2 regions of the Pseudomonas sp. Pmew2 genome follow, and region 2 is predicted to be linked to the other one. Evidence: predicted binding sites of a transcription regulator. Region 2 holds the regulator's gene; the other holds the start of a gene.
The links. Region 2 encodes FliA, which starts transcription of late flagellar genes. Its sites were predicted from a motif close to CTAAAGTTTNNNNNNNNNNNGCCGNTAA; they were not measured.
Positions count from the first base shown of each region.

Region 1: AC4ANK_RS17420 (methyl-accepting chemotaxis protein) is a predicted target of FliA. The motif match lies at 2,088-2,115, and genes of this name have one in related genera.

Region 1 is NZ_CM176702.1:3,816,967-3,822,008, reverse strand. Features, by position in the region: gene AC4ANK_RS17435 (sugar ABC transporter ATP-binding protein) at 1-206, shown strand, start outside; gene AC4ANK_RS17430 (ABC transporter permease) at 254-1,279, shown strand; gene AC4ANK_RS17425 (TraR/DksA family transcriptional regulator) at 1,585-1,989, shown strand; gene AC4ANK_RS17420 (methyl-accepting chemotaxis protein) at 2,166-3,770, shown strand; gene AC4ANK_RS17415 (T6SS phospholipase effector Tle1-like catalytic domain-containing protein) at 4,054-5,042, shown strand, end outside.
Region 2 is NZ_CM176702.1:2,630,049-2,635,090, forward strand. Features, by position in the region: gene flhA (flagellar biosynthesis protein FlhA) at 1-316, shown strand, start outside; gene flhF (flagellar biosynthesis GTPase FlhF) at 328-1,656, shown strand; gene fleN (flagellar synthesis regulator FleN) at 1,772-2,605, shown strand; gene fliA (RNA polymerase sigma factor FliA) at 2,602-3,342, shown strand; gene AC4ANK_RS11990 (chemotaxis response regulator CheY) at 3,595-3,969, shown strand; gene AC4ANK_RS11995 (protein phosphatase CheZ) at 3,989-4,774, shown strand; gene AC4ANK_RS12000 (chemotaxis protein CheA) at 4,808-5,042, shown strand, end outside.

The sequences.
Region 1 (5,042 bases), 1.2 Mb from region 2:
CCAAGGCGGAAATCTATCGCCTGATCTCCCTGCTGGCCAGTGAAGGCATGGCCGTCATTATGATCTCTTCAGAGCTGCCGGAAGTCCTCGGTATGAGCGACCGGGTGATGGTCATGCACGAAGGCGAAATGATGGGGATCCTCGATCGAGGCGAAGCGACCCAGGAAAAAGTCATGCATCTGGCCTCCGGCCACAAGGTTCATTGAGTTCGCACTACAGGGCTCGGTAGAAGAAGAACAAAAGGGGAACGAACATGAGCAACGCGATTTCGCAAAACAAACCAGCCTTGGCACCGACCAGGAACAAACGGCGGCTGCCAACCGAGCTGAGTATTTTTCTGGTGCTGATCGGTATCGGTCTGATCTTTGAGCTGTTTGGCTGGATCGTCCGTGATCAGAGCTTTCTGCTCAACTCCCAGCGTCTGGTACTGATGATCCTTCAGGTGTCGATCATCGGCTTGCTGGCCATCGGCGTGACTCAGGTGATCATTACCACAGGCATCGACCTGTCGTCCGGTTCGGTGCTGGCACTGTCAGCGATGATTGCCGCGAGCCTGGCGCAAACCTCGGACTTCTCCCGGGCGGTATTTCCTTCCTTGACCGACCTGCCCGTGTGGATTCCGATCGTGGTCGGGCTCGGAGTCGGGCTGCTGGCGGGTGCCATCAACGGCAGCATCATTGCCATAACCGGTATTCCGCCATTCATTGCCACGCTGGGCATGATGGTCTCCGCGCGTGGCCTGGCGCGCTTCTACACCGAAGGTCAGCCGGTGAGCATGCTCTCTGACTCCTACACGGCTATCGGACAGGGCGCGATGCCGGTGATCATCTTTCTGGTGGTGGCGGTGATCTTCCACATTGCCCTGCGTTATACCAAGTACGGCAAATACACCTACGCCATCGGCGGCAACATGCAGGCTGCGCGTACTTCCGGGATCAACGTCAAGCGCCACCTGGTTATCGTCTATAGCATCGCCGGGCTGCTGGCCGGGCTGGCAGGGGTGGTTGCCTCGGCACGTGCCGCAACCGGGCAGGCCGGAATGGGCATGTCCTATGAACTGGACGCTATCGCTGCCGCAGTCATCGGCGGCACCAGCCTGTCCGGTGGAGTAGGGCGAATCACCGGCACTGTGATCGGTGCGCTGATTCTCGGCGTAATGGCCAGTGGTTTCACCTTTGTCGGCGTAGACGCTTATGTTCAGGACATTATCAAAGGCCTGATCATTGTAGTGGCGGTGGTAATCGATCAATATCGCAACAAGCGCAAGACCAAGCGCTGATATTCAATAATCTGCATCAAAGGGCCTTTTTCAGGCCCTTTTGTGCGTTGAATGTTGCAGGAACCGATTAGCTGTCAGCAGGTCAGAGCCTCATCAAGCAGCATGCTGGCCGGGTCTTTCGCCCGCATTTCAAGGGTTTTACGGCAATTGTTGTACAAAAATCCTTCAATTGTGTTGCCGAGCCCGCTAGCCGGCATTAGACTGCCGCCCCTCGTAAATTGAGTGCCAGGTGGCGCTTGGAGATTATTGGTTTGCACGGCAACGTCAAGCCGCTCCTCAATGCACGTTTTTTTATAGAGAAATAAATGACAAAGGAAAAGTTGCTGGCCATGTCGGCCGATGACTACATGAACGCCGAGCAGCACGCTTTCTTCGTCGAGCTGTTGCAGGGCATGAAGGTCGAGATCCACGAGCGAATCGAGCAGAGCCGTATTGCGATCGAGAGCCTGGACACGCCTGCCGACCCTGCAGACGCCGCTTCGGTTGAAGAGGAGCGTCACTGGCTGGTCAATGTGATCGACCGCGACCAGCGCATGCTGCCCCAGTTGGAAATGGCACTCTCGCGTATTGCCGACGATACCTTCGGCTGGTGCGATGACAGCGGTGAGCCAATCGGCCTGAAGCGTCTGCTGATCAGCCCGACCACCAAATATTGCATCGAGGCGCAAGAGCGCCACGAGCAGATCGACAAGCATCAGCGCCAGGCCTGATACGCAGGCAGCAGCTGAGTGACCGAACCGGGAGGCAAGCGATTGCCTCCCGGTTTTGTTGTGCCCGGAATTTGTCCAAAACGTATTGCTCGCTACGACCAACGGGGCATGGCATAAGGCCGTTATCTAGCGTTTAATAAACGTAATAATGATAAATACCGACGGGGTGACGCAGCATGGCCGAGAACCTATCCATGGCAGCCGGATTACCACTGGCCGATGCTCGCGGCGCTGCGTCGAAGTGGTGGGTGCCAGCGGTGCAAAGTGTCGTGTTGTGCCTGCTCTTCGCCGCCATGAGCGTTATCGGTTTGTCTCTTTATATCGTCATTCCCGCAGCGCTGCTGGTCGCCTGGCTGCCGCTTTTGTTGCGCAGAAGGCAGCCTGGCTTGCAAGTCGAGGCAAGTGACAGTGATATCGCGCTGCTGACCCGCGACCTGTCGCGCACCACTAGCCACAACGCACTGTCGGCCGCTCAGGTGGCATTTTCTGTCGGGCAACTGGCGGGCAAGGTGCAGTCGCAGTTGGGTGCTGCCGGACAGATAGTCAACAGCGCTGAACAGATGATTGCGACCGAGCAGCAGACTGCCCAGTTGAGTCAACAGGCATTGGTTGCAGCCAGTGAGGCGCGCCAGCGCAGCGAATCGGGAAGCGGCGTTCTGAATGAGTCCATCGAGCGCATGCACCTCTTGAGCAAGCGTGCTGTCGGCAGTCGTGAGTTGATCGAGGCGTTGAGCCAGCGCAGTGAAGAAATCCAGCGTGTGACGCTGGTCATTCAATCCATCGCCAGCCAGACCAACCTGCTGGCGCTCAATGCGGCCATCGAAGCTGCCCGGGCAGGTGAGCACGGGCGCGGTTTTGCGGTGGTCGCTGACGAAGTACGCGGGCTTGCGGGCCGTACTGCCAGTGCTACCGGGGAAGTCGGGCAGATGGTGGCCGATATCCAGCAACGCACCGCACAGGTGGTGGAGCAGATTCGCGAGCTGTCTTCTGATCTCGATGCGGGGGTCGAGCAGGTCGAGCTGACCGGACAGCATCTGGGCAATATCGCCCGGCTTGCGATTGAGGTGGAAAGCCAGGTCAGCGAAATTGCTCAAGGCGCGAGGAGCAACCAGGACCAGTTGGCCAGCCTGTTCGATGCTGTCGAGCACATGCGCAGTGATCTTGCCGTCAGTGATGAACAAACCCGGCAACTGGCCAAAGCCGCAGTACAGATGGAGGGGCAGGCCGAGACCATCAGCCAGCGGCTGGCTCAGGTCGGTCTGGATGACTATCACCAGCGTATCTACGACCTGGCCCGCGAAGGTGCGCGGCTGATCGCGGAAAAATTCGAGGCTGACATTGTGCAGGGGCGCGTCAGCCTGGATGACTTGTTTGATCGCAACTACAAACCCGTCCCCAATACCTCACCCACCCGCTTTACCACGCGTTTTGATCGCTACACCGATCAAGTATTGCCGGCATTGCAAGAACCGTTGCTTTCGCGCCATGAAGGTCTGGTATTCGCCATTGCCTGCACGCAGCAAGGGTATGTGCCGACGCACAACAACGCTTTCAGTCAGCCTTTGACCGGCGATGCGACGGTGGACAATGCGCGTAATCGAAGCAAGCGCAAGTTTGATGATCGTACCGGCATTCGCTGCGGCAGCCATCAACAGCCTGTTCTGCTGCAAACCTACACCCGGGACACCGGCGAACTGATGCACGACCTGTCTGTGCCTATTGTGGTCAACGGGCGACATTGGGGTGGTCTGCGCCTTGGGTACAAACCGCAAAGCCGCTGATTCTTTAAAACAGGCGGCTCAGGTTAGATCAAGTATTAAATAACCTGCCCGGTTGGTTTTTCTGTTTGGTGAAATTGCGGGTTCTGAAACCCGTTTGCACAAACGTGTAGGTGTTTGTTTATAAATAATAAATACCTGACGACAGAAGTTGTAGGAATACTCTGAATACACGCTGCATGACTTGACTGATCACCGTCTTTAAGCAAGCTGTTTAAATCAACGTTATTTACGTTTTGATTTAAGTGCGGCCTTTTCTTGGCCTGCCTCTAAGGATGGAAAAGATATGAACGATAAATGGAGTGCCGAACAAACAGCAGCAATCTCGGATGTGGTAACGCGGCGTGTTACCGCACGGATCGGAATTTTCTTCGACGGCACGGGAAATAATCGCGTCAACAGCCAGATCGGGGCTGACTGTCAGGCATTGATTGAAATGAATGGTGGTCAGCACATTAAAGAGTGTGCGGGTCGTCATGTTCATCCTGGCAGTAGTTATAGTAATGATCTGAGTAATATAGCCAGGCTGGTTGATCTTTATCGGCTGCAACGTGTCGCCGAAAATGACAGTGCAGGCTTGAATGTGTACTACCCGATCTATGTAAGCGGGGCGGGTACTACCTCCGGCGGGCGTGATTCGGTATGGCCGGGACAGAGTTTCGGCCGTGGCACCACTGGTGTGATATGCAAAGTGGAAAATGCATTCAGAAAGCTTGAAACGGTATTGAAGGCATTTCCACACGACAACCCGGATTGTGTACTGGAAGCGCTTGAACTGGACATATTCGGCTTCAGTCGAGGGGCTGCGTCGGCCAGGCACCTGGCCAACGAAATCCTGAAACAGCGGGCAGGAATGCTTGAGCCGATACTTCAAAGCCGCAAAGTCAGGCTGAGTGAGCATTTCAGCTGGCGCAACGGCAGTGTACAGCTCAAGGTTATCGGCCTGTTCGACACGGTCGCCGCCATCGGCAGTTTCAGGGATATGGGCAATACCCGGGACGCGAGCAACAGGAGGGTCAATCTGCACCTGCCGCCGGGTTGTGCCCAACAGGTGCTGCATCTGGTTGCTCGTGATGAATCACGGCGCAACTTCGCGCTTAACAGCGTCCTGCCGGAATGGCCGAAAGAAATCGTTTTACCCGGTGCCCATTCCGATATCGGCGGTGGTTATCCTCCTCAGATGGAAGAAAGCGTGTTGCTCACGCGTCCGCAAAGCAGCCTGGTCAACCGTGACAGCCCGTGTGAGGCGGCGCCTTGCTGGAAGAACGCCCAGGC
Region 2 (5,042 bases):
GCTGCCTGTTATCACTCTGGAACCAAGGTTGGAACAGATATTGCTCAATAGTTTGCAGAAGGCTGGTCAGGGTCAGGAAGAAGGCGTTCTTCTTGAGCCAAGCATGGCTGAGAAGCTCCAGCGTTCGTTGATTGAGGCCGCCCAGCGTCAGGAGATGCAAGGGTTGCCGGTAATTCTTCTGGTAGCAGGGCCTGTCCGGGCGATGCTGTCACGATTTGGACGATTGGCTGTACCGAACATGCATGTTCTGGCGTATCAGGAAATTCCGGACAACAAGCAAGTAACCATCGTAGCGACTGTCGGGCCGAACGGCTGAGGTAGTGAGTCATGCAAGTTAAGCGATTTTTCGCCGCCGATATGCGTCAAGCCATGAAACTGGTTCGCGATGAGCTGGGCGCCGAGGCGGCCATCATCGGTAACCGGCGCATTGCCGGTGGCGTAGAGCTGACTGCCGCTCTGGATTACAAGCTGTCCGCCCTGGCACCGCGTGTGCCGAACATGGAGCTCGAAGACGAGCTGCGCAAGACCCAGTCGCGCATCGTCTCTGCTCAGGCCGAATTGAACAACCGCAGCGACAGTGACGCGTCGATCAATCTTCAGCTGTTTTCCGGCAAACCGGTCAGCGCTGTCGATACGCACATCGAGCCGACGCTCGAAGAGCCGCCACGACCATTCGCGTACACGCCGCCTGCGCCCGCAGAGCCTGCTGTCGGCCAGCGCGCCTATGATTCGATGCGCTCCGAATTGAACGGCTTGCGCGAGCTGCTGGAAGTCCAGCTTGGCTCCCTGGCCTGGAACCAGCTGCAGGGCAGTCGTCCGCAGCAGGCCAATCTGTGGCGCCGCCTGCAACGTGTCGGTTTGTCCGGCCCGCTGTCGCGCGATCTGCTGTCGATGATCCCGGAGATTGACGAGCCTCGTCAGGCCTGGCGCATGTTGCTGGCCCATTTGGCGCGCATGATTGCCGTGCCGGACATCGAGCCGCTAGAAGAGGGTGGAGTCATTGCCATGGTCGGGCCTGCCGGCATGGGCAAGACCACCACGCTGGCCAAGCTGGCGGCACGTTACGTGTTGAAGTACGGTCCGCAGAATATCGCTCTGGTCAGCATGGACAGTTTCCGCATCGGCGCACAGGAGCAGCTCAAGACCCTTGGGCGCATCCTCAACGTGCCGGTTACCCATGTCGATCCTGGCCAGTCGCTGGTCCAGGCGCTGGAGCCGCTGCTGCGCAAGCGCGTGGTGTTGATCGATACCGCCGGGCTGCAAGCCAGCGATCCCGCGCTGCGCATGCAACTGGAAAGTCTGGCAGGGCGTGGCATCAAGTCGCGTAACTACCTGGTACTGGCGACCACCAGCCAGAAGCAGGTGCTGACCGCTGCTTATCACAGTTACAAGCGTTGTGGCCTGGCCGGATGCATTCTGACCAAGCTTGATGAAACAGCCAGCCTTGGCGAAGTCCTGAGCCTGGCGATCAGTCATGAATTACCTGTGGCCTACCTCACGGACGGACCCCGTATTCCTGACGACCTGCACACCCCGCGTCGTCATCAACTGGTGAGCCGTGCGGTGAGTGTGCAGATGCAGGATGAGCCGAGCGAGGAAGCGATGGCTGATATGTTTGCTGACCTCTATCACACCCCTGGCAAGAGAGTGGGTTAAGTGATGGATATTATTGGAATGTCCCTGCGTCAACGGTCTGCCATGCGGTGTTCATTTGCGAACGTGCAGCCCTCGATGTGGTTTCGGTCTACGCAAGACAAGGTAAAGAAATAACATGGGCAGCATGCATCCCGTACAGGTTATCGCGGTGACCGGTGGCAAAGGTGGCGTCGGTAAGACTAACGTGTCAGTGAATCTTTCACTGGCCCTTGCCGAGCTTGGCCGTCGTGTCATGCTGCTGGACGCCGATCTGGGTCTGGCCAATGTCGACGTTCTGCTTGGGCTGACGCCTAAACGTACACTTGCCGATGTGATAGAGGGCCGTTGCGAGTTGCGCGACGTTCTGTTGCAGGGGCCGGGTGGGGTGCGTATCGTGCCTGCCGCCTCTGGCACCCAGAGCATGGTGCATCTGTCCCCGGCCCAGCATGCGGGTCTGATCCAGGCGTTCAGCGAGATTGGCGACAACCTTGATGTGCTGGTGATTGACACGGCTGCCGGTATCGGCGAATCGGTGGTCAGCTTCGTGCGCGCCGCTCAGGAAGTGTTGCTGGTGGTGTGCGACGAGCCCACGTCGATCACCGATGCCTACGCCCTGATCAAACTGCTCAACCGCGACTACGGCATGAACCGCTTCCGTGTGCTGGCCAACATGGCGCAGAGCCCGCAGGAAGGGCGCAACCTGTTCGCCAAACTCACCAAAGTGACGGACCGTTTTCTTGATGTCGCGCTGCAGTATGTAGGTGCCGTGCCGTACGACGAGTGCGTGCGCAAGGCCGTACAGAAACAGCGCGCCGTCTACGAAGCATTCCCGCGATCCAAATGTGCGCTGGCGTTCAAGGCCATTGCCCAGAAGGTTGATACCTGGCCGCTGCCAGCCAACCCGCGGGGTCATCTCGAGTTCTTCGTTGAGCGACTCGTTCACCAGACCAGTGCAGGGCCTGTGCAATGACTGCGAGCGGCTACCAGATGTACAGCAAGGCTTCCCGTAATTCGCAATACGAGTTGATCGAGCGTTATGCGCCATTGGTCAAGCGTATCGCTTATCATCTGCTGGCGCGCTTGCCGGCCAGCGTGCAGGTCGAGGATCTGATCCAGGCTGGCATGATCGGTCTGCTTGAAGTCTCCACCAAATATGATTCAACCAAAGGTGCGAGTTTCGAGACCTACGCCGGCATTCGCATTCGTGGTGCGATGCTGGATGAAGTGCGCAAGGGCGACTGGGCACCACGCTCAGTGCACCGCAATACCCGAATGGTCAGTGACGCAATTCGTGCAATTGAAGCTAAAACCGGCCGTGACGCTAAAGATCACGAGGTTGCGGCCGAACTCCAGTTGAGTCTTGATGATTATTACGGGATTTTGAATGACACCTTGGGCAGCCGCCTCTTCAGTTTCGACGACCTGCTTCAGGACGGCGATCACGAAGGGCTGCATGAGGATGGCGCAAGCGGTTCGCTTGAGCCGTCGCGCGACCTGGAAGACGAGCGCTTCCAGGCAGCGTTGGCCGATGCAATTGCCAATTTGCCAGAGCGTGAGCGTCTGGTGTTGGCGCTGTACTACGACGAAGAGCTGAACCTCAAGGAAATCGGAGAGGTTCTTGGGGTCAGCGAATCTCGGGTCAGTCAGTTACACAGCCAGTGCGCAGCTCGTTTGCGGGGGCGTTTGGGGGAGTGGCGAGCGCGTTGACGGCAGTGCGCGACGTTTGTCGTGCGTTGTCTGCATGCCGGCTGTGCAAAGCGTTACGTGGTAGCAGGATAGACGAGGCAAGGGCCTGTCGGGCAATGTCTCGATGGGCTTTAGTCGCAGTCTTGACTGTCGTTGTGCCAAGCCCGTCGTCGTTTCGTATAGCTGGGGGTGTGCTGTGCCAGTATTGAGTGAACAGCGTGTTCAGGTGCTGAACGCGTTAAAGACTGCTTGGAGGTCGAATTGGACAAGAACATGAAAATCCTCATCGTTGATGACTTCTCAACGATGCGGCGGATCATCAAGAATCTGTTGCGTGATCTGGGATTTACCAACACATCTGAAGCGGATGACGGTCTGACCGCATTGCCGATGCTGCAGAGCGGTGCCTTTGACTTTCTGGTGACGGACTGGAACATGCCTGGCATGACCGGTATCGACTTGTTGCGTCAGGTCCGTGCGGACGAGCGTCTCAAGAGCCTTCCTGTACTGATGGTTACTGCCGAAGCGAAGCGTGAGCAGATCATTGAAGCTGCCCAGGCCGGGGTGAACGGTTATGTAGTCAAGCCATTCACGGCTCAAGCGCTTAAAGAGAAGATCGAAAAGATCTTTGAACGCGTCAATAGCTGATGCATGCCGCGAGGGCGCTATGGATAACAATGATTCGATGGCCGACTTTGAGTCGACCTTAAAGAGACACGCGCAGGAACTCGTCACCAGCCTTGAAAAGGGCCGCTTCGGTGACGCTGTGCAGCTGATCCATGAACTCAACCAGACACGCGACCGCGGCCTTTATCAGGAAGTGGGCAAGCTGACTCGTGAGCTGCACAGTGCAATCGTCAACTTTCATATTGATCCGCACATGCCTCAAGCCGAGGAAGTGTCGCAGATCACCGACGCGACCGAACGCCTGTCGTATGTGGTGAGGCTGACCGAGAATGCGGCCAACCGCACTATGGACCTGGTCGAGGAAAGCACACCGCTCATGAGCGGTCTGAGCTCCGATGCCAAGGCATTGAGTGACGACTGGGGGCGTTTCATGCGCCGCGAAATCGGTGCTGAAGAATTCCGTGAGCTGGCCAAGCGGGTCGATGGTTTTCTGACGCGCACCGAGCAGGAGGCAGATAGGGTTTCCGGGCATCTCAACGATATTTTGCTTGCCCAGGATTACCAGGACCTTACGGGGCAGGTTATCAAGCGCGTGACGCAATTGGTTACGGAAGTCGAGAGCAATCTGCTCAAACTGGTGCTCATGGCCAGCCATGTCGATCGCTTCGCAGGCATCGAACATGACGAAGAATCCATCCTTGCTGAAAAAGATCCTAAAAAACATCTCGCCAAGGGTGAAGGTCCGCAGATTCATGCCGATAAACGTGAAGACGTCGTATCCGGACAGGATGATGTAGACGATCTGCTATCGAGCCTCGGCTTCTAAGATCTGTTGACGGTTAATTTTAGGGAGCACCCCATGAGCTTCGGCGCCGATGAAGAAATCCTTCAGGATTTTCTGGTAGAGGCCGGCGAAATTCTGGAGCAGTTGTCAGAGCAATTGGTCGAGCTGGAAAGCCGACCGGATGATGCTGATCTGCTCAATGCAATTTTTCGCGGTTTTCACACTGTAAAAGGGGGCGCCGGCTTCCTCCAGCTCCATGAGCTGGTGGAGTGCTGCCACATCGCCGAAAACGTGTTCGACATTCTTCGCA